Regions from separate parts of the Sulfobacillus thermotolerans genome, predicted to be linked through region 2. Evidence: riboswitches for the same ligand, from Rfam matches in the RefSeq annotation. Region 2 holds a riboswitch; the other holds the start of a gene.
What was found. A riboswitch is a leader RNA that binds a small molecule or an ion and turns the genes downstream of it on or off. The one in region 2 is predicted to bind cobalamin.

Region 1: it holds a riboswitch for cobalamin, as region 2 does, so the genes downstream of both, ORD20_RS04140 (precorrin-2 dehydrogenase/sirohydrochlorin ferrochelatase family protein) here and cobT (nicotinate-nucleotide--dimethylbenzimidazole phosphoribosyltransferase) in region 2, are expected to answer to the same signal.

What each region holds. Positions count from the first base shown of each region.
Region 1 is NZ_CP133983.1:817,828-823,182, reverse strand. Features, by position in the region: partial or broken gene ORD20_RS04150 (cobaltochelatase subunit CobN) at 1-850, opposite strand, end outside; gene cobA (uroporphyrinogen-III C-methyltransferase) at 1,195-2,529, opposite strand; gene ORD20_RS04140 (precorrin-2 dehydrogenase/sirohydrochlorin ferrochelatase family protein) at 2,514-3,206, opposite strand; cobalamin riboswitch at 3,287-3,415, opposite strand; gene ORD20_RS04135 (fluoride efflux transporter FluC) at 3,485-3,877, opposite strand; gene crcB (fluoride efflux transporter CrcB) at 3,874-4,281, opposite strand; gene ORD20_RS04125 (class II aldolase/adducin family protein) at 4,431-5,102, shown strand; gene ORD20_RS04120 (carboxymuconolactone decarboxylase family protein) at 5,130-5,355, shown strand, end outside.
Region 2 is NZ_CP133983.1:1,229,956-1,235,310, forward strand. Features, by position in the region: gene cobT (nicotinate-nucleotide--dimethylbenzimidazole phosphoribosyltransferase) at 75-1,841, opposite strand; cobalamin riboswitch at 1,948-2,124, opposite strand; gene ORD20_RS06275 (putative PEP-binding protein) at 2,285-3,883, opposite strand; gene ORD20_RS06280 (FAD-dependent oxidoreductase) at 4,102-4,884, shown strand; gene ORD20_RS06285 (hypothetical protein) at 4,881-5,355, shown strand, end outside.

The DNA.
Region 1 (5,355 bases), 410 kb from region 2:
ACCCCTCTACAGCCAATTGCTCCAAAATCTTGACCAAAGACATCGGCGTGTCCAGTCCCACCGCATTGCCGATCCGTGAGTTTTTCGAGGGATAATTGGTCAGCACAATCGCGATACGGCGCTCGGCGACAGGCGTTTTGCGCAGTCTCGCCCACTTGCTGACGATTCCCGCTAGCCGCTCGACACGGTCAGGCCGCGGAACATATAAACGCCGAACAATCCCTGCCCTATCTTCCACGTCCTCGCGAAAACTAATGGGGACCGTTATGATGCGCCCATCAAATTCCGGAATGGCCACATTCATCGCCGTTTCAAGCGGCGCTAAACCTAAAGCACTGCGCTGCCACGCTTCTTGCGATCCAAGGGATACCATGGCTTGAAATATGGGCAGATCCCACTCCTCAAGGAGCGTCGGAACCTTGGCCGCCACGCGTCCTGAGACCCCTTGTGGTGCGCTTTCCAAAGAGGCCGCCGAAAAACTCATGGTGACAACAACCGCATCCGCCGTGCCTTTAATCAGTGGCGTGACCTCGTCTCCTGTCTTCAATGACTGGGTGAAAATAGGTAAGGGCACACTATGCGCACGCTGAAACTGCTCAATCATGTGGTCCACAAACCCAACATTGCCGCTGAGCCAATGGGCCCGATAAAAAACGATGGCAATCACCGGCAGATCATCACCCCCGCCATGTAATGCTCTCCATTCCTCCAGGGTTAAAGACCTTTCGCGGCCAGGCCAGTAAATCCCCGTCCACGGTTCCTCAAATGGCGGTTGATAGCCATAATGCGTCCCGAGCCAGTGGTCGGAAACGTAACGGAGGAGCTCTAAGAAATTGCTCACGCCACCCATCGCCGCATATTGCATGGCTTGATGTGACACAACCGGATCTACCGTGTTGGCCTGAAGCAATTCGTCACTGGGCTCTAGATCGCCAGGCCAAACCATGAGAGGAATTTGGGTGTCTTGGCATAGGGTTACAACAGCGTCAAATAAGGCTGGAGCCGCTTTACGTCCTCCCAAAAGACGCATCATCACAACACGTCCATGTTTTTGGATTTTCTGAATAATCTCTTGGGCGTCGTAGTCAACCGAAAGGTTAACCGCATTTACGGGTTCCAACGATAACTCCCGCCACTTTTCGACCGCTTGAGAAAGACTTAACAAATCCGTCTCAGCCGTAGTCAGATAAATAATCATGCCCCGTCCCCTTCCATCCATAATGAGCGCAGTCTTAAAGCCCACGGTTCATGAGGCAGTGCCTGCAAAGAATGACACGGGCCTTCGATTCCCCACCTAGGACATGGTCCATAAAACGTTTGGGCGATAAGCGGCGACCGCCAAGCCGGGTGCGCGTCCGTACGAGGTCCAACAACCACCGCCTCGAACGGTAACGCTAGCTGATAGCGCCACAACGGGTCATCATCTCGCACTTGGTCCGGCAACGTCCATGTCCGGTCCAATGAGGAGTCGTGCCTTATCTCAGACACGCTGAGCACATGATGCACGCCATGGCGAAACAAGCTCTTCACGACGGGATCTGGGCCCTGTAAGGATGGCAAGTCGCGCACATCGCGGCCCGCAGCTGTCCATCCCTGCAACAGAGGATCCACGAACGCTACCTCTGGCAGCCACACCTGTGTACTGGGCGTTAAGTCTTTAAGGACTTCGAGGTCAGCTTGAGGGCTCCAGAACATCGACCAATTCAGCACCTCGGCGCCATCTTCACGTGCCGCAAGCAGCTCATCAAAGGGCAAAGGATAGCGGGTGAGAATCAAAATTCTCTTTTGGTAATCAACCCGTGAGGCAAACCAATCCATTTCTCGCGCCATCGACGCGTTTTCCCCCCACACCAATACCCCTGGGGAAAAGATCCTTTCTTGAACCACCCGGTTGGGCAATTGAGCCAACTCGCTCGCCACTAAACGTTGGTGACCCCATGTGCCCCATTCAATGGCACAAGCAGGCAATTGCGGCGGAAATCCCTGGGCGAGCGCTTCTTGCACCAGCATATCGACTTTTTCGAGCCCCATCATAATGATCCATGTATGGTGCGGTTGCCACGAATAAGGAAAATGGCCCGAATAGCCCGCCACAATCGTCGCCCCTTGAATTCTGTGACGGTGGGTCATAGGAATTCCGGCATAGGTTAAGGCAGCAGATGAGGCACTTAGCCCTGGCACAATCTCAAAGTCAATCTGGTGGGCACGAAGAAATTCGGCTTCTTCGCCCCCTCGACCAAAAATCAACGGATCTCCGCCCTTTAACCGGACAACATCAGCCCCCGTCTTGGCGTGTTCTAAAAGAATGGCATGAATGTCGTCTTGGCGCGCACTGGCTTTGCCGTGCTCTTTGCCCACATAGATATGGCGCGCATGACCAGGGGCCAGGTCCATTACATTGGGGTGGATCAAGCGGTCATACACCACGACGTCAGCCGATGCTAACACCGTCTTAGCTCTAAGGGTCAGGAGCCGTGGGTCCCCAGGTCCCGCGCCTACGAGAAAAACGCGCCCTACTCCTCGCCCCATACGCCTTGACCTCCTTCAACCCCAGCAAGACGACTGAGCCATTGATGCATAGAGGGCCTTAATCCTTCCGGCCCCTGTTTATCGATCTGATCCAACCACTTTGAAGGAGAAGAAGAGCGCAGTGCCCGACGCAGGCTAGCCCGTCTTGCAGGGTCCGGAACGGCTTCGAGCTCAGCCAACAGGCTGTTCATAACCGCTATGACGTCGTTCCACCAAGGGCTTAGGTATTGGGAATGATGACGTAGAACCTCGCGGGCAGCAGCCGGCCATATGCCCGTCGTAGAAACTGCCGTGACAAGATGATTCGAATGCCAATGGTCTGCCATCATCATGAAGTCACTCTCGTCTTCGTGACTGGCATCCGACACCAAAATATTCAACGCCTGCGCGTCGGACATCACCGCATGATTCACTTCAGCACAATTCGTGGCAGTGATAACCAAACGCATATCTTGTAAATCGCCAGCGTGATATGAACGAGGAATCCAATGCAAAGAGCCCGGTAAGGAGGCGTCCGTAAGCGTAGGATAAAGTGTCGGATGAAGAGTAGGACTGATAATGGTAAGCCTTGCGCCTTGTGCGATGAATTTCTTGGCCTTGCGCGCTGCCACCGCGCCGCCTCCCACAATGAGCACCGGAAGGCGTTGTAAGTTCATCATAACTGGTAAATAGCCCATAAAAAATCCTCCCGATTGGACGAGAGGATGACAGTTTCCAACAAATAAAGAAAATGCCACCCCTATTTCCGCGAATACGAGTGAAACAAACTTTAAAGGCAGGTCTCCTGGCTCTTCCTTTGAGGAATTACAGTGGCGGGACCGCTCAGGTTTTGCACCTGATTCCCTATTCTCCTGCGAATGCAGGCACCTTTAAAGTGTGATATGTCGTTATGGGTCATGATACCATGTCCACGCCAAACCGGCTAGAGCGGGTGGCAAACTAAAACCTGGTGGGATTACTCGGCGGTTTTAACCCAATGCAGAAGAGACCGTACTGCGACAAGACCGCCATAGACGGCAACAAGACCAATACCCCAAGACCCCAATAGATAGACAACCCCATGCCAGAGCGATGTACGCAACAAATCATGCACCCCTAACATATAGGTTGAAAACGTCGTAAATCCTCCTAAGAATCCGACACCTAAGAACATTCTCCAGGCGGCAGGCAACAGTTCATATTCCACACTTAATGCCATGACAATGCCAATGAGAAAGCTTCCCACAATATTAATCGTAAAGAAATTTAAAGGAAACCACCCCACGTCTCCCAGAGTAGACACACCCGCCCGAGCAAGAGCTCCGAGTCCTCCACCGATGCCTATAGCTACCCAAACATGCCTTTTCATATCCCCATCCCTCTTCCAATGCTGATGCCTAGGGCTACGGCTCCAAGCCCCGTAGCCAAACTTACCGCCGCATTCAAGAACGCCGTTCGATAGAGTTTTTCTTCCATTAAACGCAAGGTTTCATAACTAAACGTAGAAAAAGTTGTAAAAGCTCCTGTAAAACCCACATCCAATAAATTGAGAAGGGGAGGGGCAAGCGGACGCGCAAAGAGCAAACCAATAAACAAACTACCCACGGTATTAATCGAAAACGTTCCCCACGGAAAAGGTCCTATTGTGCGCTGCCCTATCCATTGACCGGCTTCAAACCGCGCCACCGCCCCGACAAATCCGCCCAAAAAAACCCAGACTAAAGCCAGTCCTGAACACTCCCTTTGTTCTTTATTATAGGTATACCTTAGCAATTTCCTTCGATTTATAAACTGAGTATTGCACTATAGTATTTTTTGTTACATAATGAATAATGTTTTATAAGGTAGATATCAGATGCATAGATTAAGCCCCTTTTGGGGGATCTTAACCTCATGAAGCGAAGATGCAAGGAGGGAAGTTCATGACGATGCTTTCTCAGAATCAAGCCAAGCAGCAGTTAGTCGAGGCTGCTCACTATCTTGCCGAACATGGCTTGCTTTTCCGCGGCAACCATGCCAATTTGTCTGCCAAGGTTGGTGACAACCACATTATTATGACCAAAGGCGGCAGTATTGAAAATTTAACGTTAGACGATTTTGCTTTGGTTGACCTAAATGGCACCGTGATCGAAGGCGAAATGGAGCCGACGATGAAAGAAATTATCGAGATGCACACCGGCATCTACCGGGTCAGGGATTCGGTCGGCTCAGTTATTCATACCCACGCACCACACGTTACCGCATTTGGCGTCGCGCAAAAGCCCATTCCGTTAATTTATGAGCCGCTCCTGCGTTTTGGCGTCAGTGAACCCATCCCTGTCGTGCCGTGGGCCCCACGCGGATCCCGTGCCTCTGTTGACAGCATTATCGAAATCGCCCAAAACCATCCGGGGCTACCGGCCTTGATGATGGCGAACCACGGTGTGCTTGTCTTTAATGACACCCCCATGCGGACCGCAAGTTTGCTGGGCACCTTAGATGAAGCTGCAGAACTTTATATCATGGCAGCAAGCCTCGGGGGCGCCAAGGAGCTACCGGCCCAGGCCATTGATCAAGTCAAAGAACGCATGATGGCGTTTGGCAGCAGCCGATAAGCCGTCCAATTAGAGGAGGATATTCCCGTGAACCAAGACAAAAAAGCTAAGATTCTCGAACAAATTCATCAAGAAGAAGTCAAGTTAGGGCGTCCTATGAAACTGCGTCGTTATCTCGCAGAAATCAACCCCAACATTTCTGAAGCACAATCCACGGCTGCCAAGCTCTACCGGGAAGACAGCCCGCTGGATGAAAAAACCATTGCGATTGTCAATTTGGCAGCGGCTTTAGTGACCCGGGTGCCCATGTGTA
Region 2 (5,355 bases):
AGAAATTTGTGACAGGGGCCGTGCTGTGGATAGACACGGCCCCGGAAGGGCTCTTGCCTAGTGTGCGTTGCTTCTTATAGCGTAGGAGGCGTTGTTCCGGTCCAAGTTTGCCAATGCACTAACTCTTTGACGGCGAGGGCATCCGCCCACCGAACTGTTTTCAGTTGTGGTTCTGGCGGGAAATGATCAGTATAGCCGACACACAGGACGGCAACGGGTTGAATACCAGGAGGGATTTCCAGAACTTGGCGCAGGTGACGCGGTTCAAATAAACTTACCCAGCCCACGGCGACACCTTCCGCGCGGGCGGCAAGCCAAAGATTTTGCACCGCACATACGGCAGAATAGAGAGTCGTTTCCTCCATCGTGTGGCGGCCAAGCACTTCGGGTCCTCCGCGTTCGAGGTTGGCGGTAATCACTAGGACAATGGGCGCCTCGAGTAATCCTTCTAATTTCAGCTGTAAGAACTGTTGAGCGCGGTCGTCATCAAAGTACAGCTTTTGAACTTGTCGTTCGCGATCTGCTAAGCTTTTTAATTGTTGTTTGATGGCGGGATCTGTAATTAGAATGAAGTCCCACGGCTGTGAAAAGCCGACAGATGGCGCATGATGGGCCGCCCACAACAAGCGCTCTAAAATCTCGGGAGGCACGGGGTCGGAACGAAACTGCCGGATATCGCGACGGCTTTCAATGGCCCGGTAGACGGCTGCACGCTCAGGCCAGGAAAACTGATGGCGTGTGATGGCCCAAGGCGATTCAAGGGGGGCAGGGGTTTCAGTCAGCCCGGCTTCTTCAAATGTGGCCATTTCGCTAGCGATGGCGCAGGCTTGACGCAGCAGGGGCAAAGCTAATGCGGCGCCGCTGCCCTCCCCTAAGCGCAAGCCCCATTCCAACAGAGGATTTAGGCCTAAAGCGCTTAGTACCCGGCCATGGCCCGGTTCTGCGGATTGGTGGGAGGCGACAAGATAGTCGACCGCGGCGGGGGCTAAACGCACCGCGAGCAAGGCCGCAACACCGGTGAGATAGCCATCCAAAATGGTTACGATATGGTGCTGGGCTGCGCCCAAAATGGTTCCCACCATGGCCGCAACTTCATACCCTCCGAGTCGTGTAAGGACGTCAAAAGGCTCTAAATCCGGTCGATGATGGCGTTTCAGTGCCGCTTCAACCGTTCGGATTTTGTGTTCCCAATGGTCTTGGTCAATGCCCGTGCCGTGTCCCGTCATGGTGCGGGGCGATTCATTTAATAACGCCGACGCTAAGGCGGCGGCAATGGTCGTATTGCCAATGCCCACTTCTCCTAATAAAATCGCACGGTAGCCTTGGGCATGGGCGGCTTCTGCGCGTTGAATGCCTATAGTAAGCGCCATCAGGCATTCGTCCGGCGTCATGGCGGACTCGTCCACAAAATTGCGGGTTCCGGGCCGAATTTTTTGAGAGACAACGATCTTATCACGATCGTCATTGGTCCATTCGCCGTTCACGCCGACGTCAATGACTTTTACAACACTCCCAGCATGACGCGCCAAAACGGAAATGGCGGCAAATTGGTGTTGATAGGCACTGAGCATCTGGGCTGTTACGCTTGCCGGATATTGTGATACCCCGAGCGATGCGACGCCGTGATCGCCTGCGTAAATGAGCGTAATCGCTGGATCGACAGCAGGTCTGAGGGTGCGCTCGGCGCTCGCGAGCTGACACGCCAAGCGTTCTAACCGGCCTAAACTCCCAGGAGGTTTGATTAAGGCATCTAAATGATTTTGCATGTCGCGGTGAATCAATCGGTCCTTAGGCAAAATGTTGTTCAGTACTTGATCGAGGTCAGTTAAAGTTGTTGCCATCGTTGTTCTCTCCTTAGTCACCGTAAGTTCTAGAACGAGTTGGGCCAAGATGGGGTGAAAAAAATGCCCGACCTTAATAGGTCAGGCATTTTACCATCACGCCCTCGTAGCCTTTGTCAATTGGGCAGGTCTCCTGGCTTCGGGTCATCGTAGCATCGTCTTCCCACCCCAAAAGGGGCAGTGACGTGTTGATGCGTCTCACCGATTACAGTGGCGGGACCGCTCCGGACTTCCACCGGATTTCCTATTCTCCCGTTCGGGCACCCAATGACGTTATGAGCATTGTAGCGTACAGGAGAAATTCCAACAAACCTAAAATTGGTAAAGAAAGACAAGAAGGCTTGCTCGAATCCAGCAAAAAAGCTCTCCACATGTCCTGGGCTCATGGTTGTTTGCAGAGGAGGCCTTTTGAATAAAGCGCGAAACCCCCGTTATCGTTGTCCTTATGGTCCCTCTTGTCTTAGCAAGTCCATTATCCGTGCATAATCATGGGCGCCTTGAATAGCTTGTGCAACCAGCTTCTCGTACTCCTGGTGGCGGGATAGAGCGGCCTTTATGGGTTGAACAGAAGGAAGAGGCACGCTTAAGGAATAAATGCCCATGGCCGCAAACAAAATGGCCCACGGGACATCGGCCGCTAATCCTCCACAAACACCTAATGGCAACTGAACGTCGCGTGCACTCGCTGCAATGGCGTGGATGAAGCGGAGCAGGGCGAGACCACTATGATAAGAAGCGTCCGATTCCCTATCGGTGGCAAAGAAGTATTGCGACAAGTCGTTCGTGCCTAATGAGGCAAAATGGGCGCCATGTAAGGCAAGTTCGGGAACTAAAAATCCTAAGGACGGCACCTCGATCATGACGCCGAGGCTAACGTCATTGGCCGGGGATGATGACACCGTGGAAGCCACGCGCTTAGCCTGATCGCGACAAAAATCCCAGTCCTCGGTGGTTGTTACCATCGGAAACATAATGGACATGGGAGCGACTTCGGAGGCCCGGTAAAGGGCGGTTAATTGGTCCTGAAACAAGGTAGGATGGGTCCGGTATAACCGCATGCCGCGTGTGCCCAAGGCAGGATTCGGCTCAGAGGGCATGTCTAAAAAGGCCAGCGATTTATCGGCTCCAATGTCAAAAGTTCGGAATATCACTGGTCCTGAACTCTTCCGAAGAACATCACGGTATATCTCTTCTTGTTCGGAGATGGATAAGAGACGGCCGGCTTGTTCTAACAGCATTTCCGTGCGAAAAAGCCCTACCCCGTCTGCGCCAACCGCTGTGGTTCGGCCGGCTTCGACGAGGGATGCGATGTTGGCGCGCACCTCAACCGTTCGCCCGCTTGGGAGGGTGATGGGGTTTGTATGACCTAGCAATCCCTGCTCAGTGGGGCTTGAAGCAGGAGCTTGGGCCTCGGTATCGACCACGCCATTGGCACCATCGATGCTGACAACTTGTCCTTCATGCATGTCACGAATGGCGGCTTTGTCCATAACAACTACAGGGATCCCAAGATTTTGAGCAATGAGGGCGGCGTGCATCAGGGGGCTGCCTTGCGTGCAAATCACCCCAGCGACCGGGATTTCGGCCCATGTCAAAATGTTTTGGACCAAAAGGGTCTCACAGAGCACAATAGAGCCTTGTGGGCAGGCATCTTCTTGAACAGGGGCCAACGCATTTTGCCATAACTGACCCACTTCGCGAATATCCGCCGCACGTTGGGCGAGGTACGGGTCGTCAACTTGCAGCAAGGTGTTGGCAAATTCGTCGCAAGCCTGAGCGATGGCACTATACGCGCTAACACCGCTGCTGATGAGCGCTTCGACGCGGGCAAGGAGTTCGGGATCTTCTAACATGGATTTTTGGGCTAACAAGATATCCGCCCCGGTAGAAACGTGCTGGGCCTGCGTCTCTAATTGCAAGGCAGCGCTCTCCCGGGCTTGTTGCACGTTGGTGGATGTGCTAGGCGCTTCTGAGGTGGCTTGTACGATATGAATAGGGCCAGTGGTGCTCCCGGGAGATAACACACGACAGGAATAGTGCATTTATATGTCACCTTCTCTTGATAAATTGTGGGAGAGCGTTGAGGATGTATTCGTGTTCCCAACCACGAGGCACTTTACAATGCTTTCACTATGATTCATAATATTTTATGAAGTCAATAGCGAGTCGAAAATTTCACGGTATTTGTCTGAGCAGAGATAAAGAGAGCTCGGCGACACCCCTCAGGTGTCGTCGGGCTTTTTTAATGGGAGGTAGGAAAATGGTCGTGGTGATAGGGGCGGGCGCTACTGGATTGGGGGTGGCAAGGGACCTGGCCTTGCGGGGCGTGAAGGTCACGGTGGTGGACCAGTGGGAACCAGGCTTTGGGACATCGGGGCGTTTTCATGGTCTCTTGCACAGTGGAGCGCGCTACGTTGTGACCGATCCGACCGCTGCTGAAGATTGTTACCGTGAAAATACGTTGTTGCGGGCGGTGGCTCCGGACGCGATTGAGCAGACGGGTGGGATATTTGTTCGTTCGGAGGATGATGATCCCGGGTTCGAACAGGCGTGGCTGAAGGGCTGTGATCGTGCCGGCATTCCCGTGACGGCATTGGATCCTCGCGCCGTGCATCAGCGGTATCCGGACTTGACAACACGGGTGGCGTCAGCGTATTGGGTGCCCGATGGGGTCTTGGAAGGCTTTCATCTCTTGCAAATGCTGACTAAAGACGTGCTTGCCCATGACGGGACATTATTGAGCAAACACCGCGTTACCGCAATACAGACCGTGAACGGTCGGGTGACAAGCGTGAGTGCTCAAGGTCCGAATGGGGAAGTCGAGGTAGGGTGTGACGCCGTTGTCAACGCGGCCGGCCCTTGGGCCGGAGCCGTCGCCGACCTGTTTGAAGATCCGATCCCGATGCATCTCTCGTATGGATTAATGATTTTGTTTGCGCACCGCAAGTTTCCGGTGGTGGTGAATCGTCTAAAATCCCCGGGGGATGGCAACTCACCAGGGCTCAAAAATTCATGGCCTAGCTCAGAAGGGGTGACGCTATGAGCGCGATAACCATTATTGGGCAAGGGCCTGCTGCGCTATTAGCCGCCTCTTTTATCCAGGAAGTTCAGCAAGACTGTGTGATCGTGGCAGATTCGGAAGGCAGTTTGCCTTTGTGGAGCGGTAGCTTTGATTTTCATGCTCCAAGTGACGATATCAGCAACCCGTGGTCTTTACTCGACCGTCAACCGCTGATGCTGCCCGCTGAGACGTGGGCTTTCCTCTGGGAAAGCTTGGTGCGTTTTGAGCGAGCGGCTGGCATTCCTGTTGCGGCCGATATCCCGTCACATAATTGGTGGACGATAACGTGCACCGGTAAGTCAAAACCGGTGTTTGTTGTGCCACAGTGGCAATACGTTCAAAAAACCTTTCTGCCCGTTTGGTTTATCGGATTTCAAGGCTTGGCGGATTCCATGGCGGATTTTCAATGCCACACCTATCAGCAGCAAACGAGCGTGGACGCAGGGTTTCATG